3 regions of the Paenibacillus sp. TAB_01 genome follow, and region 2 is predicted to be linked to each of the others. Evidence: a T-box and tRNA genes for the amino acid it is inferred to sense, from the RefSeq annotation. Region 2 holds a T-box; the other regions hold tRNA genes.

Region 1 (3,180 bases), 310 kb from region 2:
GCTTGACTGCGAGACAAACAGGTCGAGCAGGGACGAAAGTCGGGCTTAGTGATCCGGTGGTACCGCATGGAAGGGCCATCGCTCAACGGATAAAAGCTACCCTGGGGATAACAGGCTTATCTCCCCCAAGAGTCCACATCGACGGGGAGGTTTGGCACCTCGATGTCGGCTCATCGCATCCTGGGGCTGAAGTAGGTCCCAAGGGTTGGGCTGTTCGCCCATTAAAGCGGTACGCGAGCTGGGTTCAGAACGTCGTGAGACAGTTCGGTCCCTATCTGTCGTGGGCGCAGGAAATTTGAGAGGAGCTGTCCTTAGTACGAGAGGACCGGGATGGACGTACCGCTGGTGTACCAGTTGTTCCGCCAGGAGCACGGCTGGATAGCTACGTACGGACGGGATAAGCGCTGAAAGCATCTAAGCGTGAAGCCCCCCTCAAGATGAGATTTCCCAGTATGTAAGACCCCTTGAAGACGACGAGGTAGATAGGTTCGGGGTGGAAGTGCCGTAAGGTATGGAGCTGACGAATACTAATCGGTCGAGGGCTTATCCAAGAGAACAGCAAAGAAGAAGGATGTATGCTTGTTTCGTATCTAGTTTTCAAGGTGCAACCTTGAAAAGAATAGCTCATTTCATTCCCTGATAGCTCAGTTGGTAGAGCACTCGACTGTTAATCGAGTTGTCACAGGTTCGAGTCCTGTTCGGGGAGCCATTTGGAGAGGTGTCCGAGCTGGCCGAAGGAGCACGATTGGAAATCGTGTAGGCGTCACAAGCGTCTCGAGGGTTCGAATCCCTCTCTCTCCGTAGCAATACTTTAAAGCAAGGCCCGTTGGTCAAGGGGTTAAGACACCTCCCTTTCACGGAGGTAACAGGGGTTCGAATCCCCTACGGGTCACCAATAAAAAACTTGGTACAACTAGTTTTTTATGGTATAATGCTCATTATGGAGGCTTAGCTCAGCTGGGAGAGCATCTGCCTTACAAGCAGAGGGTCGGCGGTTCGATCCCGTCAGCCTCCACCATATAAAGTATAACGACGCGGGGTGGAGCAGCCCGGTAGCTCGTCGGGCTCATAACCCGAAGGCCGCAGGTTCAAATCCTGCCCCCGCAACCAATTTATTTTCGGAGTGTAGTCAATCTTCGAGAAAACAAGTGTGGAGCCGTGGTGTAGAGGCCTAACATGCCTGCCTGTCACGCAGGAGACCGCGGGTTCGAATCCCGTCGGCTCCGCCATTATTGAATTGAATATGTAAGGCTCGGTAGCTCAGTCGGTAGAGCAGAGGACTGAAAATCCTCGTGTCGGCGGTTCGATTCCGTCCCGAGCCACCATGATTGTTTGATAAATTAATATGCCGTTGTAGCTCAATTGGTAGAGCAACTGACTTGTAATCAGTAGGTTGGGGGTTCAAGTCCTCTCGACGGCACCAGTATTATCCGGAGGCTTAGTGAAGTGGCTAAACACGGCAGACTGTAAATCTGCTCTCATCGAGTTCGGTGGTTCGAATCCATCAGCCTCCACCATTTACATAGGGGCATAGTTTAAAGGTAGAACAAAGGTCTCCAAAACCTTTGGTGTGGGTTCGATTCCTGCTGCCCCTGCCAATAGAATAAATGTGGCGGTCGTGGCGAAGGGGTTAACGCACTGGTCTGTGGCTCCAGCATTCGTGGGTTCAAGTCCCATCGATCGCCCCATATTATTTTTTTGAAAATTGTTGGGGATTAGCCAAGCGGTAAGGCAACGGACTTTGACTCCGTCATGCCTAGGTTCGAATCCTAGATCCCCAGCCATTTTGCGGAAGTGGCTCAGCGGTAGAGCATCGCCTTGCCAAGGCGAGGGTCGCGGGTTCGATTCCCGTCTTCCGCTCCATTATTTCCTGGCGCCATAGCCAAGTGGTAAGGCAGAGCTCTGCAAAAGCTTTACCCCCAGTTCGAGTCTGGGTGGCGCCTCCATTCTTTTAATCCACTCGCCGGAGTGGCGGAATCGGCAGACGCACAGGACTTAAAATCCTGCGGTAGGTGACTACCGTACCAGTTCAAGTCTGGTCTTCGGCACCAAGTAAATAATTAAAATGTTCCCTTAGCTCAGCTGGATAGAGCGTTTGACTACGAATCAAAAGGCCGGGAGTTCGAATCTCTCAGGGAACGCCATACAAGCCGGTGTGGCGGAATTGGCAGACGCGCGCGACTCAAAATCGTGAGGGAAACCGTGGGGGTTCGAGTCCCTTCACCGGCATCAAAAAGCCAAGAAATCATAAAATGATTTCTTGGCTTTTTTCGTTCAGCGGCCGCTAAGATTATTTGTGAAACGAGAAACGAGTATAGAGATTGGAGTTTTGGTTGTGTGGAGTAATGCAGTTTGTGTGGAGTAGTGCAGTGCAACGTAGTTTAGTGCAGTATAATGCACGTAATGTAGTGTAGTTTTGGTTTAGTGTAATGCAGACTAGAAGTTAGTAGATAAGTGTAGAAGGCGCATGAGTAAATGTGTGTAATTGCATATCCTCAGCTGCTCGTTGCTCTTCGTGATTCGTGTTTTTAAAGGCGTGCATAGTATTGATTGAGAGAATCTAGTATTTCTACGCAGTAGGTGGTTTCTTCTTCTGTTTTTTCAGCCCCTTCATCCTTGCTGATCTGTTCGAAGCGCTGGACGAGGGCATCCGTCACGAATTCTGCACTGACGCCATAATGTTTTACTATTGCAAAAAGACCGTCTAAATTTTTATGGTTGTCGATAATTTCTGTCAAATGGCTCAAAGCTTCTCAACTCCTTTGGATAGGATAGTTATTCATTCTTTTTATAGTCGGGGCCTTATAAATCATTCGCTTTGGTTGAGGCAACCTCAAGCAAGATAGCCCATTGCTTAGATTCTGCAAAATCCTGCGTTTTATGTGCCGGTATACCTAAGGAAGTTTGAGATCATGCTAAACACATAATCTTAGGATGATGAAAGGCAGGGATGAGTATGGCAGCCAGAAGAAGAAGCAATCGTTTGGTGGTGCCTGCGGCTTCGGAAGGGATGGAGCGGTTCAAAAGTGAGGTCATGAGCCGCAATGGCTATGCCGTAAATCGCAGCGAGCCTCAAAATGTGAAATACGAGGTAGCGAAAACACTCGGAATCCCGTTGTCTCCCAACGGTAACGGTAACTTGACTACTGAGCAGGCAGGGAAGATAGGCGGACAAATCGG
Region 2 (3,180 bases):
GATCGAAATCAGGCTTTCCCGCGGCACCAGCGTCTGAATAAAAGCGGTGATCATGGCGCCGAACATTAAATATTTGCCCATATCGAAAAACTCGTCGGAGGCGTGGCCGAGTACGCCGAACAGGCGGCCCCATCTGCCGTCATAGTGTGCGTGGGAATGGTCGTGAGCGTGGGCAGGATGGTAAGAATGTCCATGCTCATGACTGTGCAGCGTTTGCGGACCGGGAGCCGCGCTGCCTGCGGCATAGGCGGCACCGTTGGAAGGCAGCGGGGCGTTATCGGCGGGCATCTGCTGCCCGGAAAGGGACGCCAGCGAGCTGCGCAGAGGATTGCCTTTGAAAAAGCGATAGACGATCAGCCCGATAATAAAGGCGACGACGAAGGCAAGCGCCATACGGGAGTAGGCGATCTCCGGGCGGCTGCGAAAAGCCATGTAGGTCGAGGCGTATACGACCGGATTAATGATCGGGCCGACCAGAATAAAGACGACGGCGATGTAAACGGGCATGCCTTTTTTCATCAAACGTCGAATGACGGGAATCATGCCGCATTCGCATAAGGGGAAAATAAGGCCGGCCACGCAGGCAAACAGAATGCCGAGCACAGGATTTTTCGGAATCAGCCGCCGGATCGTCTGCTCGGTCACGAACATTTGAAGCAGCGCGGACAGTACGACGCCAAGCAGCACGAAAGGAAAAGCCTCCAAAATAATGCTGATAAACAGCGTCTTGAAGCTTTGCATGGAATCGGTCGCCAGAAAGCCGAAATCGGGAAGCTGCTTTTGGGAAAAAATAAGAAACAGCAAAATAAGGCTGAGCAGCGCAAGCACGTTCGTACCCCATCGAAGGATCATCGTTTGCAAGATCGGTCTTCCTTTCTAATCGTAATTATTACTTTTTGTTAAAACGATTATTATATCTTATGCCGCATATTCCCGCTCTAGGACATGCAGACGCAACAAAATCGCGGGTTCGTGCAAAGGAATGGGGCGGAGGGGAGATTGACAGGACATAGTCATTTGATTATGATGAGAAAAAGCAATGACAGGAACAAGTAAACGCAAGCTGATTCTTTCAGAGAGCCGGTGGCTGCTGCGAACCGGTAGATAAGCTTCGTCGAATGGATCCTTGAGCTGATGGCTGAACTTTTGCAGACTCACCAGGCTCTGTGCGCTATACGGCAAGCAGGCTGCAGGTGGAGCGGCATTAATTTGCAAAAGGAAGCCGGTTCGGGTACTCTCCGTTACAAGAGCTTGAGGCTTGCGGTCTCGCTGCGGAACAACACCGCGCAGACCCGGCGAACTAGGGTGGCACCACGGTCCTTCGTCCCTTATGACGAAGGGCCTTTTTGTGTTGGGATGGGGTAACGAGCGGCAGGGCGTAAGGCGAAAGCGTAAGGCAAAGCTAAGGCAAAAGCATTGGCACAACTTGGCTTTCGGGTGCAGGGGGAGTCCCTCCGGCCGCTGTTGAAGCTGTGTTCTCTTTAATGGATTCAGCAGAGGGGAGAACACAGCTTCAAAGGCGGCACGTAAACTCTCCGGGACTCACCCTGACTCCCTGCCGCTCGTTATGTGAGGGGAAGAGAAAGAAAGGAGCTGAGCGGCCGCCAGCTCCGGGATGACTGTACCGGTATCGGTAAACCTCACCGGTCAAACGAAAAAAGCAAGCAACGGCAAGCACTAAAGAAGAACAATGGCAATAACAAAACACAAAAGAAAAACACAAAAGCAAAGCGCGACAAGAGAAAAAAACAAGAGCGTGATAAAAGAACAAAAGGGAGGACAAAAAAATGAAAAGAGTATTATCGGGTATCCAGCCAAGCGGTCAGCTGACCTTGGGGAATTACATCGGAGCATTGAAAAATTTCGTAGAAATGCAGCATTCGCACGAATGCTATTACATGGTTGTGGATCTGCACGCGATCACCGTGCCGCAGGAACCCGCGGCGCTGCGCGAGCAAACGGAAGCGGTATCCGCCCTATACATCGCGTCAGGGCTTGATCCGGCCAAAGCGACAATTTTCCTGCAGTCACACGTGCATCAGCACGCGGAGCTGGGATGGATGCTGACGACACTGACCTATATGGGCGAGCTGGAGCGCATGACGCAGTTCAAGGACAAGTCGGCAGGCAAGGAATCCGTAGGCGCCGGGCTGTTCACTTATCCGTCCCTGATGGCCGCGGATATCCTGCTGTATAACGCGGACCTGGTTCCGGTAGGCGACGATCAGAAGCAGCATCTGGAGCTGACACGCGATTTGGCGCACCGCTTCAATCAGCGGTTCGGCGACACGTTCACGATCCCGGAGCCGTACATCCCTAAGGTGGGCGCCCGCATTATGTCGCTGGACGATGCGTCCAAGAAAATGAGCAAGAGCAACCCGAACCAGGGCAGCTTCATCGCCATGCTGGATGATCCGGCCGTCATCCGCAAAAAAATCAGCCGCGCGGTAACGGACTCGGGCCGCGAAGTGAAGTATGACCCGCAGAACAAGCCGGAGGTCAGCAACCTGATCAGCATTTACGCGAACTGTTCGGGCAAATCCGTTGCAGAGATCGAAGCTTTATATGACGGCCAAGGCTACGGTCCGTTTAAGAAAGATTTGGCGGAGCAAGTCGTGGCGGTGCTGGAGCCGATTCAGCAGCGTTATCACGAAATCCGCAAATCCGGAGAGCTCTACGATATTTTGCGTCAAGGCGCGGAACGCGCCGCAGAGCAGGCGGAGAAGACGGTTAAAACCGTCAAGGAAAAAATGGGCTTCCTGGCCCGCTAACGCGAATCCAGAGGTTGAAAGAAATGCTTTTTATAGAGTGCTTGTCCCTATCGACGCAGATTAAGACTGCTTGCGCTGTTCCTGTTCTTCTCTGCGTCTTCTTTGTTTGGCTTTGACGACGAAGCCGAAGCCGATAAAGCCGAGAGAAGCCAGAGAGAAGAGAATTACAAGCCATAGGTTTCCCAGGCTGAGAGCCAGGCTGATGCCGGCTAACAGCAGCGTGCCTACAATGGCAAAAAAGAGAGCAAGTCCTTTGTTCATGCGGGTTCGTACCGCCTTTCTGATGAGTATTTGAAAATAAAAAAACTTTTTTCAAATTGTGCGTATACTTTTGGCCATACGTCACATAATAAGTTTGCAAGCTTGCAAATACATCAAAGATATCATTCAGATTGAAAGGAGTGCTGAT
Region 3 (3,180 bases), 5.2 Mb from region 2:
GCTACCCTGGGGATAACAGGCTTATCTCCCCCAAGAGTCCACATCGACGGGGAGGTTTGGCACCTCGATGTCGGCTCATCGCATCCTGGGGCTGAAGTAGGTCCCAAGGGTTGGGCTGTTCGCCCATTAAAGCGGTACGCGAGCTGGGTTCAGAACGTCGTGAGACAGTTCGGTCCCTATCTGTCGTGGGCGCAGGAAATTTGAGAGGAGCTGTCCTTAGTACGAGAGGACCGGGATGGACGTACCGCTGGTGTACCAGTTGTTCCGCCAGGAGCACGGCTGGATAGCTACGTACGGACGGGATAAGCGCTGAAAGCATCTAAGCGTGAAGCCCCCCTCAAGATGAGATTTCCCAGTATGTAAGACCCCTTGAAGACGACGAGGTAGATAGGTTCGGGGTGGAAGTGCCGTAAGGTATGGAGCTGACGAATACTAATCGGTCGAGGGCTTATCCAAGAGAACAGCAAAGAAGAAGGATGTATGCTTGTTTCGTATCTAGTTTTCAAGGTGCAAGTCGCCTTGAATTAAAGTATTCATGTTTCCTGGCAGAAACATGACACATCGTTTGGTGATGATGGCGGAGGGGAACCACGCGTTCCCATCTCGAACACGACCGTTAAGCCCTCCAGCGCCGATGGTACTTGAACCGAAGGGTTCCGGGAGAGTAGGACGTCGCCAAGCGATCCCACAACCGTGGGTTTTTTTTTGCCGCTGTGTTGGACAAACTATATATGATAAGGGCCCTTAGCTCAGCTGGTTAGAGCGCACCCCTGATAAGGGTGAGGTCGGTGGTTCGAGTCCACTAGGGCCCACCATAACTAAATAATTAAGATATGGGGCCATAGCTCAGCTGGGAGAGCGCCTGCCTTGCAAGCAGGAGGTCAGCGGTTCGATCCCGCTTGGCTCCACCATTATTCCCTGATAGCTCAGTTGGTAGAGCACTCGACTGTTAATCGAGTTGTCACAGGTTCGAGTCCTGTTCGGGGAGCCATCTGGAGAGGTGTCCGAGCTGGCCGAAGGAGCACGATTGGAAATCGTGTAGGCGTCACAAGCGTCTCGAGGGTTCGAATCCCTCTCTCTCCGTAGCAATACTTTAAAGCAAGGCCCGTTGGTCAAGGGGTTAAGACACCTCCCTTTCACGGAGGTAACAGGGGTTCGAATCCCCTACGGGTCACCATTATTGTCCCATGGAGGCTTAGCTCAGCTGGGAGAGCATCTGCCTTACAAGCAGAGGGTCGGCGGTTCGATCCCGTCAGCCTCCACCATATAAAGTATAACGACGCGGGGTGGAGCAGCCCGGTAGCTCGTCGGGCTCATAACCCGAAGGCCGCAGGTTCAAATCCTGCCCCCGCAACCAATTTATTTTTGAAGTAAGGTTACCCTGCTTTGAAAATTCAAGTGTGGAGCCGTGGTGTAGAGGCCTAACATGCCTGCCTGTCACGCAGGAGACCGCGGGTTCGAATCCCGTCGGCTCCGCCATTTTGTACTTGTGATCTCTGATAGAATGGAGATCCGAGAGCCTCTGTTTCATCTAGGGGCATAGTTTAAAGGTAGAACAAAGGTCTCCAAAACCTTTGGTGTGGGTTCAATTCCTGCTGCCCCTGCCATTTTATTATTGAGAGCCATTAGCTCAGTTGGTAGAGCACCTGACTTTTAATCAGGGTGTCGTAGGTTCGAGTCCTACATGGCTCATTGGTTTTTGCGGTCGTGGCGGAATTGGCAGACGCGCTAGATTCAGGTTCTAGTGGTGTAACAGCCGTGGAGGTTCGAGTCCTCTCGACCGCACCAATTTTTGCGGAAGTGGCTCAGCGGTAGAGCATCGCCTTGCCAAGGCGAGGGTCGCGGGTTCGATTCCCGTCTTCCGCTCCATATGATGTTCCCTTAGCTCAGCTGGATAGAGCGTTTGACTACGAATCAAAAGGCCGGGAGTTCGAATCTCTCAGGGAACGCCATATTACTTCGGGACGTAGCTCAGCTTGGTAGAGCACCTGGTTTGGGACCAGGGGGTCGCATGTTCAAATCGTGTCGTCCCGACCATTTATATTTCAGGTTTTTACTCTAAGAAATTAGAATCCGCGGAGATCGCGGATTTTTTGCATTTTAACGGGGCAAGGTAAAGGGATGGTGCTCTTCCCAAGGAGAGCAAATCCTTCAGTGATGGGGGGAGCCTGCTTTTGAAAGAGTATTTTCTATAGAAATTCATGCCAAGCGGCGGTCAAAGCATCTTTTTGCTTAGCCGCTTTTTTTATTTGCATATGGAAAACAAGAGGTTTCGTGCAAATCGACACTACATTTTATAGCAGCAGGTTCGGGAGGAACGAGCAGGATGATGAGCGGGAGTAAGCGTACGGTTTCTTTGAAAACAAAATTTACATTATTTCTTTTGCTGCTTACGACAGTGCCGGTAGCCATAGTGGCCGGAATTATGAGGACTTTGTATACCCAAGTCGTCAAGACAGAGCTCGAAGAGCAGCAAAAGGTGATTGCATCTGCGAATGCGGTGCAGTTAAATGGCTTTCTCGATGGGAAAGTCAAAACGATGGAAAGTATGGTCAATACCTATCGTACGGATGTTCTCGCGGGAAGCCGGGCAAAGAAAGTGGAGCTTCTCCAAACCATGAAGGGCGATGAGTCCCGACGTTAGGTCATTTTCTTTTGCTGCAGAGTCCGGTAAGTCGTTTGACGATAAGGGGACCGAGCTGGATTTATCCTGCTTTGATAATTTCAAGCGAATTAAGCAAGAGAAGACCGTAGGCATATCGGATATTATTTCGGAAGGCAGCACCCAAGAGAACATCATCATTCTGGATTTTCCGCTTCTTGGCAGCAGCGGCGAATTTCGCGGTCTCGTTCAAGCTGTGGTCACCCCGGGAACATCCTGGCGGATTTGAACCGCAACAAAATCGGGAATACGAGCGCGGTGTTTCTAATTTCGAAAACCGGTCATTACCTTGCCTATCAAGCGCAAGGCCGAATCGGTAAAGAACTCAAAAATTATGAGAATGAAGCGACTGCCCAGTTATTTAGCGAAAACGTACTGAAGAATAAAATCGGGGAAATTCATTATACCGCGGCGGATGGCACCTCGAAGGCGGCGGCCTTTGCCGAGGTGGGGTTGACTGGTTGGCGGGTCGTGGTTACGAATGACGAGGATGATCTGATGAGCGGTGTGACGCAATC

The links. The T-box of region 2 lies ahead of trpS (tryptophan--tRNA ligase). A T-box ahead of a tRNA ligase gene usually reads a tRNA of that ligase, here a tRNA-Trp.
Region 1: it has a tRNA-Trp gene. The T-box ahead of trpS (tryptophan--tRNA ligase) is inferred to sense a tRNA for this amino acid. The anticodon was not compared.
Region 3: it has a tRNA-Trp gene. The T-box ahead of trpS (tryptophan--tRNA ligase) is inferred to sense a tRNA for this amino acid. The anticodon was not compared.

The regions. Positions count from the first base shown of each region.
Region 1 is NZ_JBIFNP010000001.1:416,229-419,408, forward strand. It holds rRNA gene ACHHV8_RS02055 (23S ribosomal RNA) at 1-551, shown strand, start outside; tRNA gene ACHHV8_RS02060 (tRNA-Asn) at 634-709, shown strand; tRNA gene ACHHV8_RS02065 (tRNA-Ser) at 713-801, shown strand; tRNA gene ACHHV8_RS02070 (tRNA-Glu) at 821-895, shown strand; tRNA gene ACHHV8_RS02075 (tRNA-Val) at 943-1,018, shown strand; tRNA gene ACHHV8_RS02080 (tRNA-Met) at 1,034-1,110, shown strand; tRNA gene ACHHV8_RS02085 (tRNA-Asp) at 1,153-1,229, shown strand; tRNA gene ACHHV8_RS02090 (tRNA-Phe) at 1,250-1,325, shown strand; tRNA gene ACHHV8_RS02095 (tRNA-Thr) at 1,348-1,423, shown strand; tRNA gene ACHHV8_RS02100 (tRNA-Tyr) at 1,433-1,517, shown strand; tRNA gene ACHHV8_RS02105 (tRNA-Trp) at 1,525-1,598, shown strand; tRNA gene ACHHV8_RS02110 (tRNA-His) at 1,613-1,688, shown strand; tRNA gene ACHHV8_RS02115 (tRNA-Gln) at 1,710-1,784, shown strand; tRNA gene ACHHV8_RS02120 (tRNA-Gly) at 1,789-1,863, shown strand; tRNA gene ACHHV8_RS02125 (tRNA-Cys) at 1,873-1,946, shown strand; tRNA gene ACHHV8_RS02130 (tRNA-Leu) at 1,963-2,051, shown strand; tRNA gene ACHHV8_RS02135 (tRNA-Arg) at 2,068-2,144, shown strand; tRNA gene ACHHV8_RS02140 (tRNA-Leu) at 2,150-2,229, shown strand; gene ACHHV8_RS02145 (hypothetical protein) at 2,529-2,747, opposite strand; gene ACHHV8_RS02150 (alpha/beta-type small acid-soluble spore protein) at 2,957-3,180, shown strand, end outside.
Region 2 is NZ_JBIFNP010000001.1:728,848-732,027, forward strand. It holds gene ACHHV8_RS03590 (permease) at 1-861, opposite strand, end outside; T-box leader at 1,031-1,332, shown strand; gene trpS (tryptophan--tRNA ligase) at 1,788-2,771, shown strand; gene ACHHV8_RS03600 (DUF5325 family protein) at 2,832-3,032, opposite strand.
Region 3 is NZ_JBIFNP010000001.1:5,905,790-5,908,969, reverse strand. It holds rRNA gene ACHHV8_RS28815 (23S ribosomal RNA) at 1-456, shown strand, start outside; rRNA gene rrf (5S ribosomal RNA) at 565-681, shown strand; tRNA gene ACHHV8_RS28805 (tRNA-Ile) at 739-815, shown strand; tRNA gene ACHHV8_RS28800 (tRNA-Ala) at 836-911, shown strand; tRNA gene ACHHV8_RS28795 (tRNA-Asn) at 916-991, shown strand; tRNA gene ACHHV8_RS28790 (tRNA-Ser) at 995-1,083, shown strand; tRNA gene ACHHV8_RS28785 (tRNA-Glu) at 1,103-1,177, shown strand; tRNA gene ACHHV8_RS28780 (tRNA-Val) at 1,190-1,265, shown strand; tRNA gene ACHHV8_RS28775 (tRNA-Met) at 1,281-1,357, shown strand; tRNA gene ACHHV8_RS28770 (tRNA-Asp) at 1,403-1,479, shown strand; tRNA gene ACHHV8_RS28765 (tRNA-Trp) at 1,534-1,607, shown strand; tRNA gene ACHHV8_RS28760 (tRNA-Lys) at 1,620-1,692, shown strand; tRNA gene ACHHV8_RS28755 (tRNA-Leu) at 1,702-1,788, shown strand; tRNA gene ACHHV8_RS28750 (tRNA-Gly) at 1,795-1,869, shown strand; tRNA gene ACHHV8_RS28745 (tRNA-Arg) at 1,876-1,952, shown strand; tRNA gene ACHHV8_RS28740 (tRNA-Pro) at 1,961-2,037, shown strand; gene ACHHV8_RS28735 (hypothetical protein) at 2,327-2,644, shown strand; gene ACHHV8_RS28730 (PDC sensor domain-containing protein) at 2,628-2,891, shown strand; gene ACHHV8_RS28725 (methyl-accepting chemotaxis protein) at 2,888-3,180, shown strand, end outside.